4 regions of the Novosphingobium sp. FG90 genome follow, and region 1 is predicted to be linked to each of the others. Evidence: predicted binding sites of a transcription regulator. Region 1 holds the regulator's gene; each other region holds the start of a gene.

Region 1 (7,945 bases):
GTCAGTGGAGTCGCAGCCTGCGCTCGCGCGCGATCGTTTGCTGCTTGCCATGCGCGACCCGTTACACGGCACGGCCATCAAGGTTCGTCTCAATGTTCCCGGCAAGGAGGCTGCGGCCGGCATCGGCGTGGGAGACCTGGTGGCGTTCCGCGCGAGGCTCATGCCTCCGGCTCCGCCTATGCTTCCGGGTGCATACAACTTTGCGCGAACCTCCTGGTTCGCGGGTATCGCTGCCAGCGGTTCGGTAATCGGGGAAGTGAAGGTCGTTCGGAAAGCCAGCGGAGGCCGGTTTGGGTTGTCGGATGTCCGGCAGTCGTTGACGGATCATATTCGGGTTCGCATCGGCGAAGAGCGGGCAGGTATCGCGGCTGCGTTCGTCACTGGCGATCGGGGCGGAATCTCTGAGGCCGATGACCAGGCCATGCGCGATTCGGGGCTGGCGCACCTGTTGTCGATCAGTGGCCTGCATGTCAGCGCCATGGTGGGCGCCGTATATCTCCTGGTAATTCGGTTGCTGGCATTTTTCCCATGGATTGCATTGAGGGTCAGGCTACCGGTAGTCGCGGCCGGGGTAGGGGCGCTCGCAGGTTTGGCTTATACGCTGCTGTCCGGCGCCGAAGTCCCTACCGTTCGGTCATGCATAGGGGCGTTGCTGGTTCTGGCGGCGCTGGCCCTCGGGCGTGAACCCCTGTCCTTGCGCATGCTGGCTGTTGCGGCGTTCAGCGTCCTGCTGCTTTGGCCTGAGGCGGTAATGGGGCCGAGCTTCCAGATGAGCTTCGGCGCGGTTCTGGCGCTGATCGCGGTCAGTACCTCCGAACCGGTGCGCCATTTCCTCGGGCCGCGCGACGAAGGGGTGGCAGCGCAAGGCGTCCGGCATCTTCTCCTCCTCCTGCTGACCGGCGCGGTCATCGACCTGGCACTCATGCCGATCGGCCTGTTCCATTTTCACCGCGCGGGTGTGTATGGAGCCCTTGCCAACGTGGTCGCGATCCCGTGGTCGACGTTTATCGTGATGCCGTTGCTGGCTTGCGCGCTCATGCTCGACATCGTGGGGATGGGAGGGCCATTCTGGTGGCTCGCCGGGATCTCGGTGGATATGCTGGTTGGATTGGCCCACTGGTTTGCCTCCAGGCCGGGCGCGGTCAACCTGTTGCCGGGCACGAATGCATGGGCGTTCCTGCTTTTTGTCGCAGGAGGGCTTTGGCTTGGCTTGTGGAGCGGTCGCATCCGCTGGGCAGGGCTTCCGGTTGCTGCCATCGGGGTGCTGTTTCTGGCGATGGCGCCGCCTGCGGACGTACTGGTGTCGGGCGACGGGCGTCACGTGGGCCTTGTGGAAGACGATGGAAACCGGCTGTTTTTGCTCAGGAACAGCCGAAGCGGCTACGCTCGGGACAATCTTATGGAATTCGCGGGGATAGAAACTCTGCCTGCTACTTTCGACAAGCTGCCGGGCGCTCTGTGCAATCCGGATTTCTGCACTGTTCCCGTCCGGAGATCGGGAAAGACCTGGCACCTGCTGATTTCGCGAGGGCGCGATTCCGTGGCAGAACGTTCGCTTGCGGCTGCATGTGAGCGTAGCGATATCGTTATTTCGGATCGGTGGTTACCACGCAGTTGTCGGCCACGCTGGTTCAAGGCTGATCGTGGTTCTCTTGAGCGTACCGGAGGACTGGCCATATATCTGGACCAGGCTCGGATCGATACCGTGGCGCAGGCCCAAGGCGAACATGGCTGGTGGCGTGCCTCGCCACCCCAGAGCCGTCTCAATGGATCACTGGCAGCAAAATAATGCTTCACTCGCGGGGAAGTGAAGTTCCTCGAAAGAATTATTGCTTGCAGTCGATTCAACAGAAATCGCCACCACAAGTGGGGCCAAGTAATCCGGCTCAGCTTAATGCTGCTCCGAAAAGCTCTGCCCGCTCGTGATGGTGACGGTGTGTAAGCTTAGAACTTAGTTGTATCGACGGAGCAGGCCGGCGAGCTTGCCCTGAACTTCCACTTCATCCGGCCCATAAATTTGCGGCTCGTAAGCGGCGTTCGCGGGATCTAGACGGACCATTCCAGCTTCACGCCGCAGGTACTTGAGGGTGGCCTCCTCTCCACGGATGAGGGCCACCACGATTTCACCGTCCCGCGCGGCATTGGTGCGCTTAACGAGGGCGAAATCGCCGTCGAGAATACCTGCCTCGATCATCGAATCGCCAGATACCTCCAGCGCATAATGTTCACCCGAACCGAGCAGAGCAGCTGGGACAGGCAGGGTCGATTGCCCTTCAAGAGCCTCGATGGGAACGCCTGCGGCGATGCGACCGTGCAGCGGAATTTCGATCACGTCATTGGCCGGTTCAACCGCACGGCGCGGCGTCTGCACAGGTGCGATCCCGTCATTGCTATTGGCAGCGGAGGGACGAGGCGCCTTGCTGCCCGTATCGTCGGGTTGGCGCAGGACCTCCAGGGCGCGCGCGCGATTGGGGAGGCGGCGGATGAAGCCTCGCTCTTCCAATGCCGAAATCAGGCGGTGCACACCGGACTTGGACTTGAGGTCGAGCGCTTCCTTCATCTCCTCAAAACTGGGGGAGATGCCGCTCTCCTCAAGCCGGGTCTGGATGAACCGGAGCAATTCGTGCTGCTTGCGCGTCAACATTGTCGCTGCCTTTTCGTGACCTCCGAACCAGGCGAACCCTGATCCCGTTTGTTCTGGTAGTGAACATTGAGAGAACAATCAAGCAACCAAATAACAATGCTTCAGGCAATACCGCCATTATGGAGTAGGAAGATCTGGACTTCATCGCCCGTTACGGCGGGTCCAGCCATCGCCGGGCGATCGACAAGGACATTGCTCGCCGCCAGTGACGACAGGGCGCCACTGTCCTGCAGTTCGTGCACCATCACGCTTTGCCCGTTCCACCAGCCCCGCAAGAATTCCCTGCGGCGACCGCTCGCGCGCAGCGGCATGCCCAGTCGGGTGGTTAGGCGCATGGGCAATGGACGCGCAGCGCCTTGCATTGCGCGCAGAAGAGGGAGGAGGAAATGATAGGCGGTGACGTAGCTGGACACCGGGTTGCCGGGGAGGCCGAGCACGATCTGCCGCCGTCCCGGCAATTCGCGCGTGGCGACGAGGATGGGCTTGCCCGGCTTGATCGCAACGCGCCAGAAATCGATGCAGGCGCCCCAGCGCTCGAGTGCCGGGCGAATGAGGTCGTGATCCCCGACTGAGGCTCCGCCGCTCGTTACGATGAGATCGACGTCGCCCGAAGCTTCGAAAGCGGATGTTATGGCATCGATATCGTCCGCCACCGGTCCGATCCGGCGGGCGTTGATGCCAAGCGCCCCCGCCATTGCGACCAGCATGGTGCCATTGCTCGCGGGGATTTGATGCGGTGCGCAGAGTTCTGGATCGGCCACGAGTTCATCACCACTGTCGATCACGGTGAGGCGCGGTGTCCGATGTACGGGCAGATGCGTATGGCCAGCGGCGATCGCCAATGCCATCTGCGCCGGTGTGATGCACATGCCGGAGGAGATGACTTGCGCACCCTCGGCGAAGTCCATACCGCAATGCCGGATATGCTTATGCGGGGGCTCGGGCAGGTCACCGGACAGTGTCAGGGACTGACCGTCGCGCACGAGATCTTCCTGCAGGATTACCGCCGCCGCGTCGTCTGGCAGTGGCGCTCCCGTCGAAATGCGTACCGCCTCTCCCGTCGACAGCATGCCGACATGAGGGTGGCCAGCCGCACTTTCACCGACTACGCGCCATGGTCCGTGCAAGTCGCCTGCGGTAACGGCATAGCCGTCCATTGCGGAAAGATTGGCAGGTGGCTGAGTGCGCCTGGCGCGCAGCGGCTCTGCGAGATATCGGTTCAGCGACCCTTCGATGTCGACGCGCTCCATCGGGAGCGGCGCGGCAAGCGCCAGCAGGCGGGCCTGCGCATCCTCAAGCGAGAGAAGCTCACGATCGGTCACTCGGCCCATCCGTCCATTTTCCAGTGGCCGGATTTGCCGCCAACCTTTTCGACAAGGCGAATGTCGCCGATGATCATGCCCTTGTCGAGCGCCTTAGCCATGTCATAGATTGTTACGAGTGCGATGGAAGCTGCTGTTATAGCTTCCATTTCGATACCAGTCTTGCCGGTCAGCGAAGCCTTCGCAACAACCCTGATCGCCGTGTCCTCAAACGAGAAATCTAGGTTCACCGCGTCCAGTGCAAGTGGATGGCACATGGGAACGAGTTCCGCTGTGCGCTTGGCGGCCATGATGCCTGCGATGCGTGCGGTCCCGAGGACGTCCCCCTTTGGCGCATTGCCAGCCCGTATCGCCGCAAGCGCATCCGCATTCATGGAAATGCGACCGGAAGCAACGGCGATGCGTTTGGTCTTGGCCTTCGAACCGACATCGACCATGCGCGCATTGCCGTCGCCATCGATATGCGTGAGAGATCTGGTCATCGCAATCCCATGTGAGCTTCAGACTCCGGTGAGCAGGGCGTGGGTCGCCGCTTCTATATCATCCTGACGCATGAGGCTTTCGCCCACGAGAAACGTGCGGGCGCCGCAGGACGAAAGGCGGTCGAGGTCCGCATGGACGTTAATGCCGCTCTCGCTGACCAACAGGGTTCCGGAGGGGGTGAGAGGTGCGAGGCGCTCGGTGGTCGCAATGTCGGTAACAAAATGGCGCAAGTCACGATTATTCACACCGATAAGGCGTGATTTCAATGCGCTTGCACGCTCCATCTCATGTTCGTTGTGAACTTCGACCAGGCAGTCCAGACCACGCTCGATAGCGGCGGATTCGATTTCGGCCATCAGCACATCGTCCAGTGCGGCAACGATGATGAGGATGGCATCCGCACCGATCGCGCGCGCTTCTGCGACCTGCCAGGGATCGACCATGAAGTCCTTGCGGATGACGGGAAGGCTGCAAGCAGCGCGCGCCTCGACAAGGAAGTCCTCATGGCCCTGAAAATAAGGGGCATCGGTCAGGATGGACAGGCACGCGGCGCCACCCTTCTCATAAGCGATCGCATGTTCGGCAGGACGAAAATCATTTCTGATCAGTCCTTTGGACGGTGAAGCTTTCTTAATTTCCGCAATCAGCGCATAGCCGGATTCGGCCTTGGCGCGCAGAGCGGCTTCGAAACCGCGAACAGGCGTTTGCAAGGCGGCACGGGCGTCGAGGTCCGCGATGGTCGCCAAAGCCTTGCGTGCGGCGACTTCCGTCCGCTTGGTATCACAAATTTCGATGAGCTTGTCGGACATGGATTCCTCGTCAGGCGCGGGTTGCCGCGATCCAGCAGTCGAGCAGGGCCTTGGCCAAGCCCTTGTCTATGGTTTCTGCAGCCTCTTCGACGCCCTCGGCCCAGCTGTCGACTTCGCCGGCCACGAGCAGGGCGCCGGCGGCGTTAAGCAGCACGGCGTCGCGATAGGCACCGGGCGCGCCCATCAGCAGGTCATTGAGAGCGCGGGCGTTGTAGGCGGGATCGCCGCCGCGAATGGCATCGACCGAAGCGACCGGGAGCCCGGCATCCTGCGGAGCGACGCGGCGCATGGATAGCTCGCCGCCACGGATCTCGGCGACTTCGTTGCCGCCCGCGAGGCTCAGTTCGTCGAGGCCTTCATCACCGGAGATGACCATGGAGTGCTCGGTCCCGAGCCGCAGCAGGGCGTCGGCGTAGATCGGCACATAGGCCGGACGCGCAATGCCGACGAGTTGGCGCGAAACTTGCGCAGGGTTCGCCAGCGGTCCCATCAGATTGAAGATCGTGCGGCGCCCGAGCGACTTGCGCAGCGGCATGAGCCTGCCCATCGTCGGGTGGTGGCGCGCGGCGAACAGGAAGCCGATGCCGATTTCGGCAAGAGTGGTTTCGGCGGTCTCGACGGCGCGGTCGAGGTTCAGGCCGAGGGCCTCGAGGGTATCGGCGGCGCCTGCCTTGGAACTGGCGGCGCGGTTGCCGTGCTTGGCGACGGGTACGCCTGCGGCCGCCACCACGAGCGAAACGGCGGTCGAAACGTTGAGCGTGTGGAAGCCGTCACCGCCGGTGCCGCAGACGTCGATGGCATTGGCGGGCGCCTTCACCGGGATCATCCGCTCGCGCATGGCGCGCGCGGCTCCGGCGATTTCGCTGGCGGTCTCGCCGCGATCCGACAGGGCGACGAGGAATTCGGCGATTTCGGATTCAGGCACTTCGCCATCGAGGATGGCGGCGAAGGCGGCCTGCGCCTCGTCCTCGGCGATCGGGTGGAGCGGATCGGGCAGGGTCATGCGCTCAGCCGCTCCGGCAGCCTTGCGTCGATGCCGCAAGTGCGCAGGAAGTTCGCGAGCATGGCGTGGCCGTGCTGGGTGGCGATGCTTTCCGGGTGGAACTGGACGCCGTGGATGGGCAGGCTCGCGTGGCGGAATCCCATGACGTGGCCGTCGTCGGAGCGGGCGTTCACCACCAGCGTCTCGGGGATATCCTCGACGATCAGCGAGTGATAGCGCGTCGCCGTGAAGGGCGAGGGGAGGCCCGCGAAGACGCCGGTGCCGTCATGCGTGACGGGGGAGGTCTTGCCGTGCATCAAACCGCCGCGCACGACCTTGCCGCCGAAGTACTGGCCGATCGACTGGTGGCCGAGGCACACGCCGAGCAGCGGCATCCCCGCATCCGCCGCCGCGCCGACGAGGTCGAGGCTGATGCCCGCCTCGTTGGGGGTGCAGGGGCCGGGCGAGATCAGGAAGCCCTTCGCGCCGCTGGAGATGGCCTGGCCTGTGCTGAGCGCGTCGTTGCGCACGACCTCCACTTCGGCGCCCAGTTCCATCACGTAATGGACCAGGTTCCAGGTGAAGCTGTCGTAATTGTCTATGACGAGGATCATGACTTCGCCTTTGCGCTTTTCTCGACGACGATCAAGGGGCCGAGCGGAGGGCCGCCGTCGACGCGGCCATGTTCGGGGTCCCAGAGCGATGATACGCTGCCGTCGAGGAACAGCGCATTGTCGCATTTCAGCGCGTCGCGGAAATAGCGCGCGAGCTTGCCGAAGGATACCGGTTCGTCGGAAATGACGAAGTGGGCGCGGCCCTTGTCATCGATGCCGACGCCGTTGCGTAGCTTCAGCGATTTGCCGTCATCGTCGATCTTCGGATGCAGCTTGCCGGAGATGACCAGCATCGGACCGGACTGGGTGCCGAAATCGGGACGGTCGGTGACGGACTTCGCGAAGTCGTCGCTGGCGCGGACATGCCAGTTGCCTGCCGCATCGCCGTAGAAGACGCCGTTGGGGCTGAGGTGGAAGTTGCCCCAGCCTTCGTTGGTGTTGAGGGCGTGCTGTTTTTCGCCGTTCTCGACGTAGTAGCCGATAGGCTTGCCGTCCGCGTCGAACATGCCGCCGTTCATCGCGAAGGCGACTTCGTGGCTGCGCGCGGGGCGGTCCACCGCCAATTGCGAGAGGCTGCGATAGGGCGCACCGCCCTTGGGGCCGAGGACGGTGTGGATGGCGTGGCGGCCCGGCACGGCGGTGCAGTGCGTGAAGCTGGCGCCCTCGAAGCTCGCGCCCTGACAGGGTGGAGGCGGCGGGGCTGACGGCTTGGCGGCAGGTTCGTCGGAGGAGCAGGCGGCGAGGATCGCGCAAGCTGCGAGGGCTAGTGGCGTTCGCATGCGATCAAATCCGCTTGACCTGACACCGCCCGAAGCCTTCGCGAAAGCTGTCGAGAATGTCGTTAGCGACCTGATCCTTGGGCAACCATATAATCGTGCAGCCAGCTTCAGGCTTGGCGAGGAGAAGCCGATCGTCTTCCGTCCACCAGCGGAAGTCCTGCCAGTTCAGGTTCAGGTCGATCGAGGGGCTGGCCACGGTGAAGCCCTCGGCTTGCATCCGATAGCTGGCGGCATTCCCGGCAAGATCGTTTTTCTGCCAATGAGTTTGGGTCGTGCGAGGCAGCGAATAGAAGTAGCCGATCGCGAGCAGCG
Region 2 (7,945 bases), on a different contig from region 1:
GCGACCGCCGCCCTGAGGCTGTTCGACCTTGCGCGAGGGCGCGGGCAGGCGCGCGGCCTGGTTCATGAAGTCTTCCGGCAGCGCCAGCGGGTCGAGCTTCACGCGGGTCAGGCGTTCGATGTCGCGGATGTAGGGCTTTTCGTCCGGCGCGACGTAGCTGATGGCGACGCCGGTGGCGCCGGCGCGCGCGGTGCGGCCGATGCGGTGGACGTACTGTTCGGCGACGTTCGGGATCTCGAAGTTGTAGACGTGCGAAACGCCCGAGACGTCGATGCCGCGCGCGGCGATGTCGGTGGCAACGAGGACGCGCACGGTGCCCTGGCGGAAGCCGCCGAGGGCGGCGGTGCGCTGGGCCTGGCTCTTGTTGCCGTGGATCGCGGCGGCCGGGATACCGGCGGCGACGAGGTGGCGCACCACGCGGTCGGCGCCGTGCTTGGTGCGGGTGAACACCAGAGCGCGGTCGATGGCGCCGTGCGATGCCTTCTCCTCGGCGTCAGGCGCAAGGCCCGCGCGCAGCGAGAGGGTCAGCAGCGCCTGCTTTTCGGCTTGGTTGATGTGGGTGGCGAACTGTTCGACGCGCTCGGCGGTGGTCGACTGCGGCGCCACTTCGATCTTGACCGGGTCGTTGATGAACTGGCGGCCGAGGTCGGCGATCGCCTGCGGCATGGTGGCCGAGAAGAACAGGCTCTGGCGCGACTTGGGCAGCAGCGCGGCGACGCGCTTGAGTGGCACGATGAAGCCGAGGTCCATCATCTGGTCGGCTTCGTCGAGCACGAAGATCTCGACGTGGCGCAGCGTCAGCGCGCGCTGGTCGATCAGGTCGAGCAGGCGGCCAGGGGTGGCGACGAGGATGTCGACGCCGCGCTCCAGCGCGCGGGCCTGCTTGCCCACGGGCACGCCGCCGAAGATGCACTGGACCGTCAGGTTCAGGAACTTCGCGTAGCCGCGCATGTTCTCGGCGATCTGCGCGGCGAGTTCGCGGGTGGGCGAGAGGACCAGCATGCGGCATCCGGCGTTCTGGCGCGGCTTGGGATCCTGCGCCAGACGGTGCAGCGAAGGCAGCGAGAACGCGGCGGTCTTGCCGGTGCCGGTCTGCGCGATGCCGAGTAGGTCACGGCCTTCGAGCAGCGAGGGGATCGCCTTGCGCTGGATCGGCGAGGGATCGGTGTAGCCCTTGGCGGTCAGAGCGCGGAGAATCGGCTCGGCGAGGCCAAGTTCGGAGAAATAGGACATGCGTCACTTTCAAAAGTGCGGGGCGCGCAAGGCTTTTGAAAAAAAGGCGCGCGCACAGCGAGGTGTCGTTGTGGCGACCCTGCGTGAGGAAGGAAGCTAGTTGGTCGCAACCGCCAGTCCGGGCCGGTCTTGGCTTGATGCCGCGACCTCACGCTGCCCTCGGATTGCGGCGGGGTGGACCCCGCACGCCGGTTGCTGGCGGGTCACTTAGTGTGAATTACGGCAAAGCGCAAGAAAATTGCGGATAAGTTGAAGACGTGCCCACCCCGCTGCGGCTTGGCATTTCCGGACCAGAGTTCGCTCCCCTCTTCTCCTTCGTCACCCTGAACTTGTTTCAGGGTCCATCTCGCCTCAAGCCCGGTGGTTTGCCCCAGCAAACCGGGAGCGCCGTTGGTGGCACCAGCTCTCCGGAACAACTGCCCGATGGACCCTGAAACAAGTTCAGGGTGACGAAGAAAGGGACGGGTATCGCTACCCTTCATTCCCCCACTGCAGCGTATGCGGATCGCCCAGCGTCACCAGCCGTCGCAGCGAGGCGCGCGCCAGGCGCTCCGTCTCCACCTTGCGCCGGGCGGCGGCCAGCTGGCGCAGCGGCGCGGGGCGCAGGATTTCCGCGTCGTAGCCATCGGCCACGATCACGCCGCAACTGTCGGGCAGGAACGCCTCGCTCTCAAGCGGGCTGCGGTCCAGCAAAGGAGAGAGCCCCCAGTAGAACCGGTCGCAGTAGTCGAGATAGTCGGTCCACTTGCCGTCGCCGAGCAGGTCCGTGCGCGCCACCTTGATCTCGACGATGATGACGTGCCCCTTGGCGTCGATCCCCATGAGATCGGCCCGCCGCCCACAGCGCAGCGGCATTTCCGGCATGCACCAGATGCCGTTGCGGGCGAACAGCCGGGCGATCCCGCGAGCCACTGCCATGGCGGTATACCCATGCGAAGGGGCGAGGGAGAGCGAATCAACTTCGGCCATATCCGCCATCATAGGAACATATAGGGAACTTACAAGTCATCGCATGAGACGCGAATTTGGCGCTGGAAACCCCCGTCGCCGTCTGCTAACCGCGCTGGCACTGCACCCGTAGCTCAGCTGGATAGAGCGCTGCCCTCCGAAGGCAGAGGCCACAGGTTCGAATCCTGTCGGGTGCACCATCTTTCGCCATTCAAGCGACTGATTTAAAATAGAAATCAGCGCTTGCCGCAAAATCAATACCCCCATTCGTTCCCTCATTTTGACTGGGCTATGAGCGAATGGCAGCGGTCCCGCGCGCGAGCAGGCAGACATCACAACAGATCAAGCTGCGACGGGGGCACGTAGGGCGCAGGCAGAATTGTAGGCGCCACAAGCTGCCTCAGGCTGTCGACATGCACCAAGCGCCGTCTGCCGAGCTTTACGGTTGAGATCGTCCCGTCTGCGACCAGTTCATAGAATCGCGTCCGGCCAATACCGATCATAGCGAGGGCTTCGTCCACAGTGACGGTTAACACCTCGACGCGGCGAACGAACCGACGCGGAGTATGCGGTGAACTATTCACTTACAACCTCCTAGCAGGGAGGCTGGCGGGCCTTACGCAAAGCAACATTTACGCTAGTAAAATGTCTCTATGTAGTCAAGTTACATTGAGTATTGTGAGAAATACTCAATGAGTGCCGAAAACTCAATGAGTGTCGTTCAATTGTCTAATTTAAAAAGGTAATTTGACAAAAACTCAATGAGTTTCACGTTGAGTGTTGCGGAGTTTTAATTTTATTATTATTTAATGCGTTAAAATAGAACAATAATCCCGCAACGGCGTTGCGTAGGGTGTGCGTCTACAAAGCGATTTCTCCCGTAGAGATGGAGATCAATCGACAATCTCCCGTCCGGCATTGGTGCCCGATTCGCCGAGGAGGAGATCAGCCGCGATCCGGCTAGACAAAGCGCGTGGTGCGATAGTTCCGACGGAGGGGGTGACGGTGGGGGCTGTGATTAGGTAGTTGGCGCGCTCGGGCTGGATCCGTCCCAGCGCCTGGAGAACGAAGATGACTGCCGAGAATTTAAGCCCCGAGCATGAACGGAACGCCGCGATCTATGTCGCGGTGATCGACGGGGCAACCTTCGGCCAGCTCGCCGAGCGGTACGGCATCAGCAAGGTCCGGGTGCAGAAGGCTTACGCTCGCGAGCGGACAAACGCTTGGGAGGCTCGCAGGCAGGGTGAGACCAGTTACCTTGGCCGGCCGATTCCGAAGGACGTTTGATCAACACCTTAGGGCATGGCGACAAGCGGGGATAGCGCATGCACTTATCAGCGTCGCCCTGGCTCGGTAGGTGATCGTCCAGCGTTCATGGTCAGGCTCACGAGAACAGTCGTCGCTTCGACGCATACACAGCTTGGAGGCGGTCTTTGTCGAGCGATGGGCTCGACATAACGCAAAATCCCGATGACCGACGTGTTGTGCAGCACTCCGGTAAGAGCAGGGATAGCCGGAAGGCATTGCCGCTTCCGGTCAAACACTCAATTCAACGGACGATAGGATCGAGAACCAGCCCGCTTGCCGTACCCATCAGACGGCCATGGAGTTGGTAGGCTTCATTTTCCGTCAGAGAGGCGACACAATCAGCGGCCAGGCGGGCCGGCTTCTCATCTGGATTGTCTTCCCATATGTAACGCAGCCTCGCGGGCAGCACCTTCAAATTGCCGCTCTTGCCTTGCTCTAGGAATATCCCAAAGAGTTCTCGCACAATCCGCTTTTGCCCGAACTGTTGGGCATGAAGGGCGGGCAAGCCAATAACGTAGCGGCGGGCGAAGTACTTCAATACGCGGACTTCTTCTGCCGCCCAGTCAGCGATAGCGACTGCGGGGCCGGTAGTATCCTTACTAAGCGTCACTGCCCGAACATAATGACCAATAAGCAGCGACGAGAAATTGCGGAGCTGGCGCCGCTGCTCCCGCGTACCAGTGTAGGTTTCGTTGGCGACGGTGGGAAACGGGATGAGCTTCCTCGTCACACGATCGAGGGCCGCGCTTACCCGACGCGGTGCGTCCGCAGGATATTGAGGGTCCCGCTTCCAATCCTTTAGGACGCCTTGAATAAGCCCTTCACGCGCTTCGCTGGATACGATCTCCCGCCATGGGATAATGCCCACCCGGTGAAAATCCTCGAGATCATGAACGGAATACGAAATGTCGTCCGCCCAGTCCATGAGTTCTGCTTCGGCGGTCTTAAACTCGCCATGGCAGTGTTCTCGGGCCCAACGAAATTCCCGCTCATCAGATGCGTAGGCCGACCACTTCGACCTTTTTTTATCGTGGCCGTGGTCGCGCAGCCATGGATACTTGAGCGTCGCCGCGAGCGTGGCGCGCGTGAGATCCAAGCCCGGATTATCCTTGCTGTACCGAACGGCTAGCTTGGTTAGGATGCGAAAGGTTTGAGCATTTCCCTCATAACCGTCGTCCGCAGCATCCTCGGGCAGACCACCAGCCTTTGTCGGGTTGCGGACAAGGTCATCAAGCTCCATCTCGGCCGCATGTCCAAACGGAGGATGCCCCAAGTCGTGCGCTAGGCAGGCAGCCTCGACGACCTCCGGATGGAGCCCGTGCAAAGCAGCCTCGACCGGTTGCTCACGAATGCGATGTTCCGCCAAGCGTCGCCCGATTTGGGCAACCTTGTACGTGTGCTGCTGGCGGGTGTGAAATATGTCCAATTCACCGGCGCGAACGATCTGGGTGATGCCCGCTAGCCGGTGAAATGCCGAACAATACAAAATGCGATCGCGGTCACGCTCGAACGGCGTTCGCTGATCTTCGCCAGAAGCTGTTTCGTCACTGAAACACCGGCTAACACGTGCCGCATCCAGCGACGACACCCCCCCAGCAGTCACCTAATACCCCCCGTCGGTACTTTATGCGGCGTTTGCCAGCTCAGGCATCAAGGAAATGACCATTCCTTCGCCAGTGAGCGAAATTTTACCGCGCTCAATGGCGCGCTGCAGTGCTTCGATCACGTCAGGCAACTGATATTTGACCGTCAGCGTGTCGATCAACTTCTGCGGGTCAACGCCGTCGTCGCCTGCTTCGCGGATCGTCGCGAGAATCTCTGTGTCTTGCGGGTCCTTATCTGCCATGGTTGCTCTCCACCTGGTTAGACCTCTCCGGTTTCGCGTAATGTCGTCATCTATATAGTAACGAACAATGCGCGCGTTCGGTGCCAGCGGACGCCAGCGAGCGCTCACTCTCTCATTTCCACATATTCTGTCAAATCCGGCCGCTCTCACGCCGCCAGTGCGATCCGCACTTTTTGCCCGTCAAACGCCGTAGGACGCATCGATACGTTTTTGACGCCGTGATTCACGAAAAAAATTCTTCACGTCGTACGATGCATCCGGCGCGCATTTTGAGCGCATTTAAAGCGCACCTGTATCGCGCTCGTTGGTGTAGCGACAAAAACGCCCATTTAAACCTGCGTCACCCGGGACGTTCGGCAGGAGTTGCTTGTGATTGTATCAGTCGCACGGCCGACCATGTCGGCTCATAGCGTATCTGTGCACGACGTAGCTTATTCCACCAACATCGCCTGCAACAGCGCCTGCGCCATCTCCGGCAGCGGCACAGGTACGCTGGTGCTCACATACCCAACATTCCATGCCCGCCGCTGGCCGAACCGCTCGATCCAATGCCGCCCATTGTGCCGCCAGGCGCGCTGGAGCAGCACGACCGGCAGAAGGTAGCATCGGCGCGACGGCGCGAAGGCGTAGGCGATGAAGTCGCACGCCAAGGGCTTCTGTACCCAGCCGGGCTTGCGCCGCTCCTCGTCGCTCCACTGCTCCAAGAGGATGTCGGGCCAGTCAGCCGCTCGCACCTTCTCGTCGATGGTGTAGGTCCGTCCGCAGGCCAAGGTGATGACGCGATCGATACCGCCGCGCTGTGCCCAGCCGTCGTCGCGCACCGAGACGGCGGAGATCATGGTCGGGAACGCCTTGCGGTACAGTTCGACCCACCAGCCTGCGTCGGCCTGCTCGTTCGACATGGCGAGGCTGGTCGCAAAGTCATGAACCTGCGGGACACGCGCCGAAACGCCCTGATCCACCGGGGACCAGGGCGCCATCGGCAGCAGATGCTGCGTTTCGCTCAGTGGAGGCCTCGCTTTCGGGTGCTGGCTGGCCTCTCACCTAGTCCGAGCCATCCGTTATCGGTGCGCCACCCAACCATTCTTAGGATGCGCCTGATTTGCTGGTCTGACCGGAGCCGCTTGCGCATGTCGAAATAGGCTCGCCCTGCGCGCATGCACTCGGCGGCCTCTTCCGGTGATCCCTCAAGGAAGGGGCGGGGCACACCGAGACCTTCGGTCACCTCACCTTCCGGCGTGACGAGTATGCGTCCTCCGTTCCTGACGTAATCGCGAACGGCGATGGTGGTTGCACGAGGATCTGTCGCGCGCTCATCCCAAACAAGACCAGCCATCTGTAGATTGCGGATGAGCAGATCCCGCCGGTCATCGACTGCCTTGAGATCTTCACGCAGGAAATGAAACCAGCGGTTCCGGTGCCGAGCTTGTGCATCGCAAGGGAAGCCGATGCTGACATGCTGTTCGCCCATCTTATCGATGTGCAGCGTCAGGGACGCGCCGATCTCATCGACGTAAGCCTGCCACTGAGTGACGTAAGCCACGCTATCGTCATTCAGTTCCGCGAGGTGATCCAGCATCGTCTCGACAGCCATGACGCTGCGCAAATCCGGACCATCAAACTGATCGCCCCACGGCGCCAAGATCGGCTCGTCTGTCGCTGCCACATGTGTTGGAAGTCCCATGCTCAGCACTCCCCTGCGAAGGTGTTCGGGGAATAGATGCCGATCACCGGGCCGAGCAGAAGGTCGCCCGCAGCCCACCGATGGATCGGACCCTCGGGACTGGCATAGCGCCGCTTTCCGCCAATCACTTTCGACCGAAGCGTGAGGTACTCCCAATTGCCGTTTGTCGGTGCGACACGGCTAGGCCGGACATAGACCACCTCGCGCGACACAATTCTCCGGCTGTCTGGATGCGGGGAGCAGGCGACCGGGCGCTGATGCTCGATGCAGTAGAAGCCGGATGGCAGATCCATCGGCGTCTCTTCACGATAGACGGCGACCTCGCCTTTGCGCAGCAGAACACCGCCCTCCTCTAGAATGGGGACGACGCCATGCCCATCTGCGATGCTCGTGATGATCTTCAGCCGGGCGCCATGATGCTCCATCTCGGCGGCTATCATGTCATGGAGGGTACGACGACCCTCAGGAACCAAGACATCTGTGTTCATGTCAGTTCTCCTTCACCCGCAGGGCGCCGGGGATCGGGCCACACCGGGCACTGCGAAGGTATCAGCTCGCCTGAGAATGCGACGATCCGGTAGGCGACGATGTTGTGCTTCCAACTGGTGGCACGCCCGGTCCAGAAGCTCTCATGCCAGAACTTGGCGTATTCGGCGTCGCGGCCGGTCAACACGAGACCGCCTCGCATCCACGTTTCGACGAGCGTCATTGGATGGAACGGGAAGGGCTGCCCTACAGGATGGACGATCCACCCGTCAGGCCGGATACGCACTCTCGGTTTGCCGCGGCGACGCGGCACCCAAAGCTCTGGCTGCTCGCCCTTCCGGTCGAACAGACAACGGAGGAAGCGGGGCGCCTTCACACGCCTTCCTCCTGATCGCCGCCCCAATACAGCCGCCCGTGGCGATAGACGGGAGCACAGCCGT
Region 3 (7,945 bases), on a different contig from region 1:
GCCGTGCAGGCGATGGTCCGGGAGGGACGCCTGAAGCCCAAGCGATTGGAACGCTGGCGCAAACTGCGCGCTGAAGATGAAGAAACACCTTTCGGCCGACGGCCGAAAGCCAACAGCACTCGCACAAGGAAGAAGAAGGATGGCTGATCTATATCTCAAGGCCTTGGAGGCAGAGCGCAGAAGTCTGTGGGCCGAGTGCCGGCTGAAGGGGCTTGCCAAGGGAACGGCGGAACGTGTCCGGATCGACGAGCTGGATAAACTGCTTGCCGCGCACAAAGCGAAAAAGAGCAGCTGAACAGGCGCTCGGAGCGTCCAATTCCCTGGCTGCACGATGCATGGACGCCCGGATCAGGATGCAGGCCTGAGGTCCGCAAGAGCACGTTCGACCCGGCTCAGCCCCTCTGCCGACTCCACCGCAAGATCCAGCGGCCGCCCTCCGAGCTTGCCGCACGCGGCGTTAAGATACGCAATGGCCTGATCCCGATTTCCCAGTGCCTCAAGCGCTAGTTTGGTCACCAACCCCTGTCGGATCGCTGCGTCGGGCGCGAGCTTGGGTCGATCGGACCATCGCACTTTTGCGCGAATTGGCCTGTCGGGCTTGCTTTCGCTGTCCATTTTGGAATTCCTAGCAATAAGGCCGCATGCGATGCGCGGCGATCTTCCAGAGCATATGGGTGATCTGGATCTGGCCCATCACAGACGCGGTGGCGGTCTGAAGCATGGTCCCCACGTGATCGGGACCGGGACTCGACAGGAAGTCCCGCGCCGCCACGCGACCGCCCAGCAAAGCGAAGGCAAGGTCGGATATCTCGCTTCGCCGTTGGAAGGTCAGGTCGTCCCTCGAAGCGCGGTTCCATTGCCGTCCGCATGACGGGACTCCCGCCGGCCGATAGCGCGGGCAGGCAAAGGGGTTTGATGCAGGCCAGGTCATGCCCATTGCGGATAGGCCGCGACCCCCATGTCATTGCGCAAGCGAGCAATCCGGGTTTCGTAATGACGCACCAGATCGAACCGCGACCGACGCGAATGAACATCCTTATCGTGCACAGCGTATTGAATGAGCGCAATCTGATGATGAAAAAGTAGCTGATTGAGGTCCATCGGGCTCTCCTTTTTGCGGGAGCGCGCTGAGTCTCTCAGTCGCCGATGTGCAGAAATCGTCGGCAATATAATTCTTTTACACGATTTCGCTTCGACCGGCGAGTGCATTCTATGAATCGGGAATAATATTTAAAAATCTGCGCCCTGTTGAAAATTTGATTTTTTCGCGTACATGGAGATCGCTGCATCGTTTTTGACGAAAGCTGGCCCGCGCAACGCAGGCATTTTTTCAAGCATCAGCCTGGCTTTCATGACCGCCGTTCTGCGCATGCATGACGTCGGGCACCCTCGTATTCGGGACATCATGGATTGGCCAAGGAAGAATTGCTGACGATGGAAGGCTACATCGAGGAGATACTCCCCGATGGACGCTTCGCGGTGTTGCTCGACAACGAGCACAAGATCATTGCCTATACGGCGGGCAAGATGCGCAAGTTCCGCATTCGCTCGGTCGTCGGTGATCGCGTGCACGTCGAGATGACGCCTTACGACCTTTCCAAAGGCCGGATCGTGTTTCGCGAAAAAACGCCGGGACAAGCCGGCGGACCGCCGAGACGGCGCAGCGGTTTCAGAAGATAAAAAGGCGGGAAAACCCCGCGCACAGGATAACATGTACATCACTACCCCAGGCGCTCGAACGCGACCCGAAAATGCCATCTACCACCCGCTCGCCTTGCGCCATGCCGTGAACCAGAGGCCATCCGGCCTTCTCAGCCGGGACCATCTACGACGCCTTGTTGCCGCGATGGTCGATTGAACCGACCTGCCCGCGCCATCGAAAGAATGGCCGGGCGTCTTTTTCAATCCCGCAAGCGAGCACAGTCTCGGGGGTATATAGCGCGATTGCGGCACGAAGAACCGATCGTCGCCGGCAATCGTCATGCCTCTCCGGGCATTTCTTCACCTTCAGACTCAAGGCCGCGGCGACCGGGATACCGATCGCCGCGACCGCTGCCGTTTGACAGGGGGTTAGCAAGGGCTGACCCGTCGGCAGCGTCTGGAGTGTGGTTCGGCAAAGGCTCCCGACCAATCCGGATTTCCCGGACATGCCGACTCACCATTCCCTTGCTTGCAAAGATTTAGGAAGGAACATATAAGGAACAAATGTCCCGTTCCACCGTCATGGACCGTCTCGAAATTCTTGCCGATGCCGCCAAGTATGATGCCTCCTGCGCGTCTTCCGGCACCGCCAAGCGGGACAGTCGTGATGGGCGGGGCCTCGGTTCGACCGAAGGCATGGGCATCTGCCACGCTTATGCGCCCGATGGCCGATGCATCTCGCTGCTCAAGCTGCTGCTGACCAACCACTGCATCTTCGACTGCCATTACTGCATCAACCGCAAGAGCTCGAACGTGCGCCGCGCACGGCTCACACCGCAGGAAGTGGTAGACCTCACGCTCTCGTTCTACCGTCGCAATTATATCGAGGGACTGTTCCTCAGTTCGGGCATCGTGAAGTCCTCCAGCCACACGATGGAACAACTGATAGAAGTCGCGCGCATCCTGCGTGAAGAGCACGATTTCCGCGGATACATCCACCTCAAGACGATCCCGGAGGCGGACCCAGAACTGGTCGCGCAGGCAGGGCTTTGGGCGGACCGCGTATCGATCAACGTCGAACTGCCGACCGACGCCGGGCTTTCGCGTCTCGCCCCCGACAAGAACGGAGCGACGATCGAGGGAGCGATGGGCAAGCTGTCCGGCGCGATCATCGAGGCGCACGATGCCCGCAAGCGCTTTCGCAAGGCGCCGACTTTCGCACCCGCCGGGCAGTCGACTCAGATGATCGTCGGCGCGGACGGCGCCAGCGACGCGCAGATCGTCGGCAAGGCCAGCACCCTTTACGACCGCTTCTCGCTCAAGCGGGTCTACTACTCCGCCTTCAGCCCGATTCCGGAGGCGAGCGCCGTCCTGCCGCTCAAGCGCCCGCCGCTGATGCGCGAACACCGGCTCTACCAATCGGACTGGCTGATGCGCTTCTACGGCTTTGCGCCGCAGGAGGTGCAGCAGGCGACGGAGGACGACGGCATGTTGCCGTTGGATATCGACCCCAAGCTGGCCTGGGCGCTGAAGTTCCGGGATCGCTTTCCGGTCGATCTCAACCGCGCCCCGCGCGAGGCGATGCTGCGGGTACCCGGGCTGGGCGTGAAGGCGGTCGACGCGGTCCTCATTGCGCGGCGGCATCGATCGATCCGGCTGGAGGACCTCGCCCGGCTCAGCGTCTCGATGAAGAAGCTGCGCCCTTTCATCGTGACGGCGGACTGGCGCCCCACCCTGCTCCTCGACCGCGCCGACTTGCGCGCGCGGCTCGCGCCGCCGGCGCAGCAGATGGAACTGTTCGCGTGATCGCAGCGGATATCCCGCAGCCCGACGACTTCGAGGCCTGGCGCGATGAGGCGCGGCGACTCGTCGCGCGCGGCGTACCGCCGGAGGACACGACGTGGGGCGAGGCGGATGGCGTGGCTGACCTTTTCGCCGCCCCTTTCACCGCACTTGCATATCCCGGGACACTGCGGGAGGTTCGGGCGAGCCGGGCCTTCCTCGACCTCGCCCGCAGCGTGATCCTGCATTGCGACCCGGCCCGCCTCGCCCTCCTGTATCGCGTGCTCTGGCGCCTGCAGGACCAGCCCCGGCTGATTGAGGACGCCGCAGACCGCGATGTCGCCGCGCTGGAACGCATGGCGAAGCAGGTCCGCCGCGACATGCACAAGATGCGCGCGTTCGTCCGTTTCCGGTCCGTGGCCGACGAGGACGGCGTGGAACGCTTCGTCGCCTGGTTCGAGCCCGAACATCGCATCGAACGCGCCAACGCGGATTTCTTCGTCAATCGCTTCGCCAGCCAGCGCTGGTCCATCCTGACCCCGCGCCTGTCGCTGCATTGGGACGGGACGGCGCTGCTGGAGGGGCCTGCGGCATCGCGCGACGATGCCCCCGCCGAGGACGCGGCCGAGGAACTCTGGCTCGGCTACTATCGTTCGATCTTCAATCCCGCGCGCCTCAAGGTGGGCATGATGCTCAAGGAAATGCCGCGCCGATATTGGAAGAACCTACCCGAGGCGCGCCAGATTCCCGATCTCATCGCCGGGGCTCACAAGCGGGAGGCCGCGATGATCGCCACCGGGTCGGACCTGTTCGCTCGGGAAGCGGTCCCGTCCAGCCTTCAGGCGGTTGCAGAGGGTATCGCGCAATGCCGTCGTTGTCCCATCGGCTGCAACGGCACTCGAGCGGTCATGGGCGAAGGACCGAAGACGGCACGGCTCATGATCGTGGGCGAACAGCCCGGCGATACCGAAGAGCGCGAAAACCGGCCTTTCATCGGTCCCGCCGGCCAGTTGCTCGACAGCGCCCTGGGCGAAGCCGGGGTGAATCGCTCGGCTGCCTATGTCACCAATGCGGTAAAGCACTTCAAGTTCGCTCCGCGCGGCAAGCGCCGGCTCCATCAGGCGCCTACCGCCGGCGAGATCGACATCTGCCGCTGGTGGCTGGATGGCGAACGTGCACTGGTGAAGCCGAAGGTCGTGCTCGCCCTTGGCGCAAGCAGCGCGCGGGGCCTGCTCGGACGCACGCCGGCGATCGGCCGGGAACGTGGGCAGGCCATCGCCCTGCCCGACGACACGCTGGTCTGGCTCACCGCGCACCCTAGCTACCTGCTGCGGCTCGACGGGGCGGCCCGGGAGCGCGAACATGCACGGTTCGCGCATGATCTTGCCGGGCTCGCACAGGTTCTTGCGGCGAGTGGAGTGGACTAGGTGCAACTCCAGGGGCACCCGCGCGTTCACTAATTCGGCAAACATTGAAGGGGAATGGTCATGGCCAGCGAATGCACTGCCTACCGCGACTCCAAGGGCGGGCTCCACAGTAGCCCCGAACGCGCGACTCTCGAAGATCTTGCCGGCGTCCTCGGCCGGGTTGGTGACGAAGGCGGAATGACGGGAGGTGTCGCCCGCATGATCTTCGACAAACGCGCCGAGATAGAGCGTGTCTTCGCCGAGCACGATCGCCTGATGGAAACGGCACCGGCTGCCGCGATCCAGCCCGGACACCACATTCGCGCCGTTAACTGACGGCGCCAGACAGGAACTTTCGCAGGTCCTGCCCCTGTAACTTCGGAGGTGGGGCCTGCGAGTACTTCCCCGGAAGCGCGCGAACGTCTATCAGGCTGCCCGACCCAGAGTAGCCCCACCTTCGTGCTCCACGCTTCGTGACTGTAGAAACCTCTCCCACAGCCGGCCTCGAGGCGGCTTTTCTCGAACATCGGGAGAAGCTGTTGCGCTTCCTGCGCGCGCGCGGCGCGGGGGATGCTGCGGAAGATCTCGTCCAGGAAGTCTGGCTGAAGATCGCCGCCAGCCGTCCCGGCCCGGTCGCCTCCCCCCTCTCCTACCTGTTCCGCACTGCCGACCTGCTGATGATCGACCGTTTTCGCTCGACCCGGCAGGCCGACGTGCGCGACCGGGACTGGACCGAAGTGAACGCCGGCGACCCGCCCGGCGTTTCCGCCGAGCCCTCCGCCGAACGTCGCATCGCCGCCGCACAGGAGGCCGCCAGCGTCCTTGCCCTGCTCGATAGCCTGGGCGCCCGGGTGGCCACGATCTTTCGTCGCCACCGCATCGAAGGGGCTGCGCAGAAGGTCGTGGCGGCCGAAATGGGCCTGAGCCTGAGCACTGTGGAAAGCGACCTGCGCGTCGCCTACCGAGCGCTCGCCGAATGGAAGGAACGGTCGAAATGAGGCCCACGATGAGGCTGGCGCCGATCGTCTCCGTCTTCGCCGGTGAAGGAGCGCCCGATGGCGAACGACATGGCGAGTGACAATACTATCAGAGGCGAGGCGCTCGACTGGGCTGTGCGCGCAGGCGATCCCGCGTTTGCCGACTGGGAAGCGTTCACCCTCTGGCTCGAGGCCGACCCAGCGCACGCCCGTGCCTATGACGAAGTCACGGCCTCGGTCGCCGATGCCGCCGAACTCGTCGCCCTTTCTGCCCCTGCAAACGACGACACCGGCGACGACGGCGTTGTGGCAGAGCCTCCGCGCCGCCGCCGGCCGTGGCTGGCCAGCGCGATCGCCGCGAGCCTTGCGGTGGTGGCCGGGTTCTGGGCATTCCAGGGCCAGCAGCGCGACCTCTACACGGTCGAGACGGCGCTGGGCGAAACCCGCCGCGTGACCTTGGACGCCGACACCCGCATCGAACTGGCGGGCGGCACCGCCGTCGAATTCGACCGCAAGGACAAGCGCTACGCCCGGCTCGAACACGGGCAGGCGCTGTTCACCGTGCGCCACGACGCCGCACACCCCTTCGAGGTGGCGGTGGATGGCGAGCGGCTGGTCGATATCGGCACCGTCTTCGACGTGCGTCACGATGCCCAGGGGCTCAGCGTCGCGGTTTCGGAAGGCGCCGTGCAGTTCGACCCCGACGGCGCCGACGTGCGCGTATCGCCGGGCGAAGTGCTGTACCGCGCTGCCGGGGCGAGCGACTACACCCTTACCCGCCTTCCCGCCGAACAGGTCGGCGAATGGCGAGAGGGGCGCCTGACCTTCGAAAGCGCCACGCTGGAGGACGTCGCGGCCCGGCTCAAGCGTGCGACCGGCATCGAATATGTCGCAGCATCGAGTGGGTCCGGCGCGGTTTCCGGCTCGATCCTGGTCGCGCCGCTGCGCAAGGACCCGGCATCGATCGGGCCGCTGCTGGGCCTTTCGGTCCGGTCCGAAAACGGACGCTGGGTGATCGGCGCGCGCTGAGACGATGCGCGGCGCCATCTGCATCGTGGCGGCCGCAACGGCCATGCCCGCCGCCGCCTCTGCCCAGGCGGTAGCCGTCGATACGCGCGGCGGCTCGGTAGGACAGGTCGCCATCGACCTCGCGCGCCAGACCCGTTCCAGCATCATCGTCACCGATCCTTCCGTCGCCGCACGCATGGTTCCGGCAATGCGAGGACGGATGGGCGCGGACGACGCCGTGCGCCTGCTGGCGCGCAAGGCGGGCGCACGCGCGGTTCCCGTCGCGCCCGGCGCATGGCGCATCGAAGCGGCCGCCGTCGCAAGGGCGCCGTCTTCCCGCCCTGCCCCGCCCCGAGCATCGGTGCCCGTCGCCGTCGAGGCGGAAGCGGCCGATCCCATCGTCGTCGTCGCTTCCAAGCGCGATCTCACCATCGGGCAATTGCCGGGGCAAGTGACCATCCTAGACGGCGAATCGCTGGAAGCGGGCGGCGTCGGCGGCACCGAGAAGATCACGCAGCGGGTCGCCACCGTCACCTCGACGCACCTTGGCAGCGGGCGTAACAAGCTGTTCATTCGCGGCATCGCCGATTCCAGTTTTACCGGGCCGACGCAGGCGACAGTGGGCCAGTATCTCGGCGACCTGCGCCTCAGCTACAATGCGCCCGACCCGGACCTGCGCCTGTCCGACATGGCGCGGGTCGAGGTGCTGGAGGGGCCGCAGGGCACGCTCTACGGCGCCGGATCGCTGGGCGGTATCATCCGCCTCGTCCCAAATCCGCCTGTCCTGGGCGAAGCGGGCGGCGCGATCTCGGTCGGCGGCTCGCTCACCCGGAGCGGCGGACCGGGCGGCGACGGGGCAGCCATGGTCAACGTGCCGCTGGGAAGTTCGATGGCCCTGCGCGCCAACTTCGATGCGGCGACGCTCGGCGGCTATATCGACAAGCCGCTGCTCGGCCGCAAGGACGTCAACCGCACGCGCATCCTCGGCGGCCGCGCCGCGCTTCGTGCCGGGATCGCCCCGGACTGGACCGTCGACCTCATCGGCCTTGGCCAGTCCACCGATGCGCGCGACAGCCAGTACGCGGGCCGCAACGCCCGCCCACCCCTCACCAGCAGCGCGCAAGTGCGCGA
Region 4 (7,945 bases), on a different contig from region 1:
CGTGCGTTCTCGACGGTGACGAAGTGGCCGTTGCCCTTGCGGCGTTCCTTCGGCACCTCGATCCGGCGGGTGCCGTTGAGGTACTGCGCGGTGAGGCTCTCCTTGCTTTTCAGCACCTGCTTGAGCGTACCTTCGGCGACCACCTGCCCGCCGTGGACGCCCGCGCCGGGGCCGAGATCGACGAGGTAGTCGGCGGTGCGGATGGCGTCCTCGTCATGCTCCACCACGATCACGGTGTTGCCGAGATCGCGCAGGCGCTTGAGGGTTTCGAGCAGCATGTCGTTGTCGCGCTGGTGCAGGCCGATGCTGGGCTCGTCGAGCACGTAGAGCACGCCCGAGAGGCCCGAGCCGATCTGGCTGGCGAGGCGGATGCGCTGGCTCTCGCCGCCCGACAGCGTGCCCGAGGTGCGGTCGAGGTTGAGGTAGTCGAGCCCGACGTTGTTGAGGAAGCCGAGGCGCTCGTTGATTTCCTTGAGGATGGCCTTGGCGATCTGCTGCTGCTGGTGGGTCAGCTTGCCTTCGAGTTCGCCGAACCACCTGAACCCGTCCGCCACCGAGAGGCGCGCGGCGTCGGCGATGTCGCTGCCGGCGATCTTGACCGACAGCGCCTCGGGCTTGAGGCGTTTGCCGTCGCAGGTCTCGCAGGGCTGCGCGGTCTGGTACTTGGACAGTTCCTCGCGCATGAAGGCGCTGTCGGTCTGCAGCATGCGGCGGTTGAGGTTGCCGATGACGCCCTCGAACGCCTTGTTGACGGTGTATTCCTTGCGCCCGTCCTTGAAGGTGAGCGGCACGGCCTTGCCGCCGGTGCCGTAGAGGATCACCAGCTTGACCTCGCCCGGAAGCTCGTCCCACGGCGTCGTCAGCGCGAAGCCGAAGTGTTCGGCGAGGCTGGAGAGCACCTGCATGTAGTAGGGGCTGGGCGGGTTGGACTTGGCCCAGGGCACGATCGCGCCCTGCTTGAGCGTCAGGTGCTCGTTCGGCACGACCAGTTGCGGGTCGAACAGCAGCTTCTCGCCGAGGCCGTCGCAGGCCGGGCACGCGCCTTGCGGGGCGTTGAACGAGAACAGGCGCGGCTCGATCTCCTCGATGGTGAAGCCGCTGACGGGGCAGGCGAACTTTTCCGAGAAGACTATGCGGTTGGCGGGGAGGCCTGCGTTCTTCAGGCCCTTCTGTTGCGTGCGGGCTTCGACGGGCTCAGCCTGAGCGGGGTTGGTGGCTCCCCCCTCCCCCGCTCGTGCTGAGCTTGTCGAAGCACCTGCTCCCAGCTCTGCGACGGTGGTATCCGCAAGGTCCACATAGGCCAGCCCCTCGGCCAGCTTGAGCGCCTGTTCGAAGCTGTCGGCAAGGCGGGTCTGGATGCCCTCCTTCACCGCGATGCGATCGACCACGACCTCGATGTCGTGCTTGTACTTCTTGTCGAGCGCGGGGGCGTCCTCGATGGCGTAGAATTCGCCGTCGATGCGGACGCGGGTGTAGCCCGCCTTCTGCCACTCGGCGAGTTCCTTGCGGTATTCGCCCTTGCGGCCGCGCACCACGGGGGCGAGCAGGTAGAGGCGCGTGCCTTCGGGCAGCGCCATCACCCGGTCGACCATGTTGGACACCGTCTGCGCCTCGATCGGCAGCCCGGTGGCGGGCGAGTACGGCACGCCGACGCGCGCCCACAGCAGGCGCATGTAGTCCCAGATCTCGGTCACCGTCGCGACCGTGGAGCGCGGGTTGCGGCTGGTGGTCTTCTGCTCGATCGAGATGGCGGGGCTGAGGCCGTCGATATGCTCGACATTCGGCTTCTGCATCATCTCGAGGAACTGGCGCGCATAGGCCGAGAGGCTCTCGACGTAGCGGCGCTGGCCCTCGGCATAGATCGTGTCGAACGCGAGGCTCGACTTGCCCGAGCCCGAAAGCCCGGTGATGACGATCAGCTTCTCACGCGGGAGCGCGATGTCGAAGCCCTTGAGATTATGCTCGCGCGCGCCGCGCACGGTGATGTGGGTGAGACTCATGGGAGGCACGTGTTCCAGATTTGTTCGCGCGCTTCAAGGGGGCGCATCGCGGGTTTCGCCGTAGATGGGGTGCCCTGCCGCCAAGGCAAGTCTTGTGGACATCTCCGCGCCCACTTGCGCGCCGCTTCGCGAGGTGCCTAATTCCCGCTGCGACTACGGGGGAATACCATTGCGATTTCTGAATCTTGTCCTCGCGGCAAGCGCGCTGACGCTTGCCGCGTGCGGGGGTGGCGTCTCCGGTTCGGGCGGCGGCTCGACACCCACGCCTGCGCCGACACCGGCGCCCACGCCAGCTCCAACTCCGGCCCCAACCCCGGCTCCGACGCCGGCACCAAGCTACGTGGTGACCGATTATTCCACCGACTTCGCGCTGAGTTCGAACCTGGCCTATTCGGCGAACTTCGTGATCGAAGCCGGACAGGGCACCGTGCCGGACAGACAGTACTTCGCCTCTGGCAGCCTTATGGACCAGGACCACAACGCCTCGCTCGCTTATACCCGCGAGCCGGAACGACTGAACTTCTTCTATGATGGTGCACTCGTCAGCTTCACCGCGCAGGACCGTGTGCAGGGTTTGACCTACACACTTTACGAGAAGGACCAGCGCGCCCACTGGCTCATGCTGACGGCATTCGGGTTGCCGGCCCAGCCCCGGTACACGGCACAGGCCATGTGGCGCCATAGCAGGACGATCACCGACACCGACGGCACCACCCATCCCAGCTACCAGTACCGGGTGGCGCTGGTGGGCAGCCCGTCATCGCCCGACGACCCGCTTCCCGACTACCTCGGCTATACCGGCCGCGCAACGCTGTTCGGCGGGATTCCCGGTGGTCGGGACCTCGACCTTGCGCGCATCGTCAGCAACGATCGCGACATCACCTGGTCCTACACGCCGTCGAGCACGTTCATATTCGGATCGATCCCGCTGTCGATCGTCGCGGACAACAACCTGACCCAGTCCGGCCTGCTGGCGGCGGAAGGCAGATTCGACCGCGCGACAAGCAGCTGGAGCGGCACTCTGGTCGATCAGGTCCACGGCTTTCGCGGCACCTTCCGTGGGCGCAACTTCGGCCCGAACCGCGCCGAACTGGCAATCGTGTTCGAGTTCTCACGCGATAGCGACGGCTCGCGCTACGTCGGACATTATATCGGCAGGCGCCCGTAAAGGCTGAAGACGACGGGGCGGGGCATCCGGAAGACAAGCCGGAAACCCCGCCCTTTCGCGCACGTTTCTTCCGACGAACCAAAGCCGCCTTCCGCGCGGCTTGTGAGATCAGGAGAAAGCCATGCGCCATATCCCGAAACTTGCCGCCGCAGCGGCTGTCGCCTTCGCCGTGCCGCACTTCGCCGTCGCGCAGGACGCGGCCTCACGTCCCGCCGTCAGCGCGCCCGAAGCAGGCGATCCCGAGGCAAAACGGCGGATGCTCAATGCCGAGCAGGCGTCCGCCGCGCACGAACAGCTTGCGCGCAACGAGGCCAGCCAGGCGCAGTATGATGCGGCCCTCGCCCTCAACGACATGAAGACCGCACGCGATACTGCCGCCTACGATGCCACGCTCGACCGTCACGACGCCGCCGAGCAGGACTATCGCGCCGACCGCAGGCAGTGGGAGGTCAGGAACCCGGCCTGCTGGGACGGCAACGCGCTGAAGTGTCCCGCTGACCCGCAGGCGCCCGGTTCCGGCGGACGCTGAACGCCAGCGCCATCAGGCGACGAACCGCTCATCGCAACTCCTTTGCACGTCCTCGAAGCTGCTGGCAGATAGCGCCCATCGGGTGCGTCGATCAGGTTCAGGGGATTCAAGACATATGGGGGCTTTGCGGCTGTTCGGGCGCATGGTGGCGCTTTCTCTCGTGGCGGGCATCGCCGCCCCTGTTTTTGCCGACGATCCGCGCGATCCGACGATGACCCCCGAAGCGATCGCCCGCGATGCGGCGACGATCCGCCGTCTCAACCGCGAGCAGCTCGATTACGTGCGGCAGCGCGATGCGGGCTATGCCCAAGGCTGGCGGGATTACGATACAGCCCGCAGCCGCCGCGATGTTGACGCAGATTATCGCGACGAGGGTGAATACGCCGCGAACCGCCGCGACTATGACGCGGCGCGCGCCGACTATGCCCGGGACCGGCGCCGATACGACCGCGAAATGCGTGAATGGCGCGAGGATGTCGCGGCATGCCGCGCGGGCTATTACGAACACTGCGCGCAGTAAGCGGGTGCCCGGCATCATTTTCAGAAAGACGGCAGCGTCTGTCCGACTGCTCCTGCTCCCTTGCGATCCGAAGAAATTCTTGCGGTATTGAAATATTGTAATCGCGAATACCTGATCGTCATACAGTAATGCGTTGACTTCACCCCTCCCCGGTGGCCAACATGTCTCCGGGGAAAATTCTGCCAGAATCATCGTTCGCGTATTCGCGCCGCACTTTTTATCAATGCGCGCGAGCGAACCACTTCTGCAGAACCGGGCAGGGGGAAGTGACGGTGTTTCACGATCACCGGTTATCGTTTCGTGCGCGATCGAGGCGTTCAGGTGCGACCTCGACCGGCGTGGCTTTGGCGGCAGGTTGCGCGCTGCTTCTCGGTGGCTGTACGGTCGATCGCTATCGCGGGGCTGCGGCGCAGTTCGGCGAACTGACCTCTGCGGCCACCGCCGAGCACAGCCGCCGCCTGTCCGAAGTCGTCGCCGCCGAGGATGAGCATTTCCGGCAGGGGCTTGCGGATAACAGGGTGAGCCTGCGCTGGCAGGGCTGCGCCGCGCTGATGGCCCTGCCAGAAGATGGCGCTGCGCCGCCGGATCCGCGCCAGTGCCGATTGATGGTGCTGGATAACGGAACGCTTCGACCACTGCCGCCCAAGATCGAACTCTCGTCGATCCTGGCGCTGGATGCCGCGCTCGACAGCTATGCGCAAAGCCTGGTGCTGCTGGCTTCGGACACGACCGCCGACAACCAGCGATTCGCCAATTCGCTGGGCAGCCTCGCGACCTCACTCGGTGATCTTGACGGCGCCATTCGCAAGGCCCGGGGTCAGTCGGCGGGCAACTCGACGCCGAAGTTGCAGGCGATCGCCGGTCTGGTCGCACAAGTGGGCAACCTCTATCTCAACGGCAAGCGCGCCGCCGCGCTCAAGCGTATCATCATCGAGGGTGACCCGCTGGTGAAGGAAGCGGTAGGCCTGCTGGCCGAGACGGACAGCCATCTCAAGCTCTACGAACAAAGCGGCGCCTACGACATGCTGCGCGAGGCGCAGGTCGAAGCTGACGCGGCGGTTTCAACCGGCGATCCTGCCCAGATCCGACCGGCGCAGGATCGGCTGTTCCTGGCAGTGGACACGTATCGCAACACATTCTCCGACCACGAGCGCTTCGCGGCTATCGGCAAGGCGCACGACAAGCTTGTCGCCGCCGCGCACAAGGGGGCCTCTCTCAAGGAACTCGAGGCCGCGATCGAGAGCCTGATCACTCTCGCCGGGACATTGCAGGCGACGACAACCGCGCTTGGCGCGACCGATGGGGAGGCACAGTGATGGCAATCGTACTCAAGACCCTGCCCGCCTACCGCGAAACCCGCAACGCGCTGGTGGAAGCCATGGGCGCGGCCGAGCGTGTGATGGCGGTGTCGCCCTTCTCGGCCGATCCGGCTTCGCCCTATCAGCAGGCCAACCAGGCGCTTGCCAACGGTGCGATCCAGCTACGCGCGCTCGCCTTCAATGCGCTGCAGGCCCTCGACGAACAGATCGCGGCCGGCGATCTGGTCGCCAGCCTCTCCGCCAGGGCCAAGGCCGCTCACGAGGAAGCGAACGACATCGCCGAGACGGCCGGGACGATCGAGAAGATCGTCGGCATCATCGACAGGATCGCGGGCATCGTCGTAAAGATATCGGAGCTGCGGTTTCTCTGACCCGGTGCATCACAGCACGGCCGTCAGCAGCGCCGCTGCCGCGTGCACGAGGATAGCCGCAGCCACGAATGTGCCGGCACGGCGAATCGCGTTCGAGAGGTCGGCGGGCTTCTCATCCGCCCGCTCCAGCCGCGCCGTCGCCGCGCGCATCAGGCGCGGTGCGTCGGCCGACACCCGCGAGACTTCCAGCAGCAGCGCCTCCAGACGGTCCGGCCCGGCAAGCCGCGTGAGGCGCGAGGCGACCAGCCTTCCGCGCAGCGCCGCCAGCGCCTCTGACAAGTCGAAATCCGGAGCGATACCGGCAAGCACGCCGTCCATCGTCACCATCGCCTTGAAGATCAGCACGAGGTCCGGCGGCAGCACCAGCCCTTCCTTGCGCAGCAGCGGGAAGAAATCCGCCACCATAGCATTGAGCACCAGCGCCCCGGTGCCGTGCCGCGCAACCAGCCGCTCCGACGCGGTCAGCAGGCGTTCGCGCGAAACCTCTCCCGTCCCTGACCGATCTTGCGACCACAGGCCGAGCATGTCGGCCACGCCGCCGGGGTCGTTGCCGCGCAGCGAGAGGATGAAGGTCAGGAACTCGTGCTGGCGACGCGGGCTCACGAACCCGACCGAGCCCAAGTCGAGCAGCGCGAGGCGGTCATGCTCCCCCGGCGCCCGCGGCGGCAGGCAGAGCAGGTTGCCCGGGTGCGGGTCGGCGTGGAAGCGACCGTTGACGAGCACCATCTCCAGCACCAGCCGCGCGCCGACCTGCGCTATGGCGGAGGGGTCGACGCCCCTGGCCCGCAATTGCGCCGGATCGCGCGGGCTGATGCCCTCGACGTAGTCCATGACCAGCACGCTCTCGCTGGTGTGCTGCCAGTGGATGCGCGGCACCAGTGCCTCGGGGATGGATGCCAGGTCGGCGCGCAGCAGGTCGGCGTTGCGGCCCTCGTTGGTGAAGTCCAGCTCGTCGAGGATCTCGCGGCCCAGCTGGTCGATCATAGCGCCCGGCGTCATGCGGCGCGCCGCCGCGCTCCTCGCCTCGACCAGCGCGGCAAGATGCCGCAGGAGCCGCAGGTCGGCCTCCATCGCCTTGCGGATGCCGGGACGACGGATTTTCACCACCACTTGCGTCCCGTCATGCAAGGTGGCGCGGTGCACTTGCGCGATCGAGGCTGCCGCCAGCGGTTCGGCGTCGAATGCGGCGAAAGCGGTCTCGGGCGGCTCGCCCAGAGCGGCCTCGACGGCCGGGCGCAGGGTGTCGAACGGAAGCCGCGGGGCATCGCTTTGCAATTGCTCGAAGGCGGCGATCCATTCGTCGCTCAGCATGTCGCGCCGGGTGGCGAGTATCTGGCCGAGCTTCACGTAAGTCGGCCCCAGCGCCTCCAGCGCGCGGCGGGTGCGGTTGGGCAAGTCGGCGTCGTTGCGCGCCTCCCCGCCTGAACCGAGGCGCCCCAGCAGCGAATCCAGGCCGAAGCGCGCGATCACGCCGCTCACTTCGGCCATGCGCGCGCGGTCGCGCGCGGCGACGGTCACGGTTTCGAGGATGGTCGGCATCGAGGCTCCCTGGTTACAGGGCGCAGAACCGGCGGCGGCGGGTGCCGGTTCCGGCCTCGCTTGTGGAAAGCGGCCGCGCGCGCGTTGGAGCATGGCGTGCCGGAAGATAGTCTGCCCGCCATGCCCGGCCCCATCCGCAGCAGCATAGTCCTTGTACTGGCAACCCTCGTCGCGGCCTGCGGCGGCGGCGTGAAGTATCGCCCGGTCGCCGACGTGCCGGTCCGCATCGGCCCGCCCTACAAGGTGCGCGGGGTGACTTACACCCCCGCCGCGCAGCCCGGTTACGACATGCTCGGCTATGCGACCTGGTACGGCTCCGAGAGCGGCAACCAGGTCGCCAACGGAGAACGCTTCCGCCCCGCCTGGATCACCGCCGCGCACAAGACGCTGCCCCTTCCCGCTTATGTCGAGGTCACTTCGCTCGACACCGGAAGGCGCATCCTTGTGCGCATCAACGACCGCGGCCCCTATGGCGAGAGCGCGCGGATCATCGACCTCT

The links. Region 1 encodes LexA, which represses DNA repair genes until DNA is damaged. Its sites were predicted from a motif close to GTTCCNCNCTTGTTCT; they were not measured.
Region 2: ACODRZ_RS04510 (MmcB family DNA repair protein) is a predicted target of LexA. The motif match lies at 2,216-2,231, and genes of this name have one in related genera.
Region 3: ACODRZ_RS12255 (putative DNA modification/repair radical SAM protein) is a predicted target of LexA. The motif match lies at 2,188-2,203, and genes of this name have one in related genera.
Region 4: uvrA (excinuclease ABC subunit UvrA) is a predicted target of LexA. The motif match lies at 2,012-2,027, and genes of this name have one in related genera.

The regions. Positions count from the first base shown of each region.
Region 1 is NZ_JBMDIO010000009.1:131,928-139,872, forward strand. Features, by position in the region: gene ACODRZ_RS10910 (ComEC/Rec2 family competence protein) at 1-1,789, shown strand, start outside; gene lexA (transcriptional repressor LexA) at 1,952-2,644, opposite strand; gene ACODRZ_RS10920 (molybdopterin molybdotransferase MoeA) at 2,746-3,966, opposite strand; gene moaC (cyclic pyranopterin monophosphate synthase MoaC) at 3,963-4,448, opposite strand; gene trpC (indole-3-glycerol phosphate synthase TrpC) at 4,467-5,258, opposite strand; gene trpD (anthranilate phosphoribosyltransferase) at 5,269-6,261, opposite strand; gene ACODRZ_RS10940 (anthranilate synthase component II) at 6,258-6,854, opposite strand; gene ACODRZ_RS10945 (phosphodiester glycosidase family protein) at 6,851-7,633, opposite strand; gene ACODRZ_RS10950 (hypothetical protein) at 7,638-7,945, opposite strand, start outside.
Region 2 is NZ_JBMDIO010000003.1:255,980-263,924, forward strand. Features, by position in the region: gene ACODRZ_RS04505 (DEAD/DEAH box helicase) at 1-1,233, opposite strand, end outside; gene ACODRZ_RS04510 (MmcB family DNA repair protein) at 1,705-2,202, opposite strand; tRNA gene ACODRZ_RS04515 (tRNA-Arg) at 2,305-2,381, shown strand; gene ACODRZ_RS04520 (helix-turn-helix domain-containing protein) at 2,514-2,765, opposite strand; gene ACODRZ_RS04525 (hypothetical protein) at 3,253-3,468, shown strand; gene ACODRZ_RS04530 (deoxyguanosinetriphosphate triphosphohydrolase family protein) at 3,731-5,077, opposite strand; gene ACODRZ_RS04535 (hypothetical protein) at 5,114-5,335, opposite strand; gene ACODRZ_RS04540 (hypothetical protein) at 5,767-6,315, opposite strand; gene ACODRZ_RS04545 (hypothetical protein) at 6,339-7,019, opposite strand; gene ACODRZ_RS04550 (hypothetical protein) at 7,022-7,507, opposite strand; gene ACODRZ_RS04555 (hypothetical protein) at 7,504-7,791, opposite strand; gene ACODRZ_RS04560 (hypothetical protein) at 7,878-7,945, opposite strand, start outside.
Region 3 is NZ_JBMDIO010000011.1:82,164-90,108, reverse strand. Features, by position in the region: gene rsgA (ribosome small subunit-dependent GTPase A) at 1-147, shown strand, start outside; gene ACODRZ_RS12275 (hypothetical protein) at 140-295, shown strand; gene ACODRZ_RS12270 (hypothetical protein) at 928-1,101, opposite strand; gene ACODRZ_RS12265 (hypothetical protein) at 1,231-1,353, opposite strand; gene infA (translation initiation factor IF-1) at 1,411-1,680, shown strand; gene ACODRZ_RS12255 (putative DNA modification/repair radical SAM protein) at 2,206-3,447, shown strand; gene ACODRZ_RS12250 (UdgX family uracil-DNA binding protein) at 3,444-4,850, shown strand; gene ACODRZ_RS12245 (hypothetical protein) at 4,911-5,165, shown strand; gene ACODRZ_RS12240 (RNA polymerase sigma factor) at 5,303-5,827, shown strand; gene ACODRZ_RS12235 (FecR family protein) at 5,885-6,835, shown strand; gene ACODRZ_RS12230 (TonB-dependent receptor) at 6,840-7,945, shown strand, end outside.
Region 4 is NZ_JBMDIO010000029.1:2,885-10,829, forward strand. Features, by position in the region: gene uvrA (excinuclease ABC subunit UvrA) at 1-2,000, opposite strand, end outside; gene ACODRZ_RS20190 (hypothetical protein) at 2,170-3,168, shown strand; gene ACODRZ_RS20195 (hypothetical protein) at 3,290-3,697, shown strand; gene ACODRZ_RS20200 (hypothetical protein) at 3,813-4,217, shown strand; gene ACODRZ_RS20205 (hypothetical protein) at 4,556-5,533, shown strand; gene ACODRZ_RS20210 (hypothetical protein) at 5,533-5,907, shown strand; gene ACODRZ_RS20215 (ABC1 kinase family protein) at 5,917-7,446, opposite strand; gene ACODRZ_RS20220 (septal ring lytic transglycosylase RlpA family protein) at 7,567-7,945, shown strand, end outside.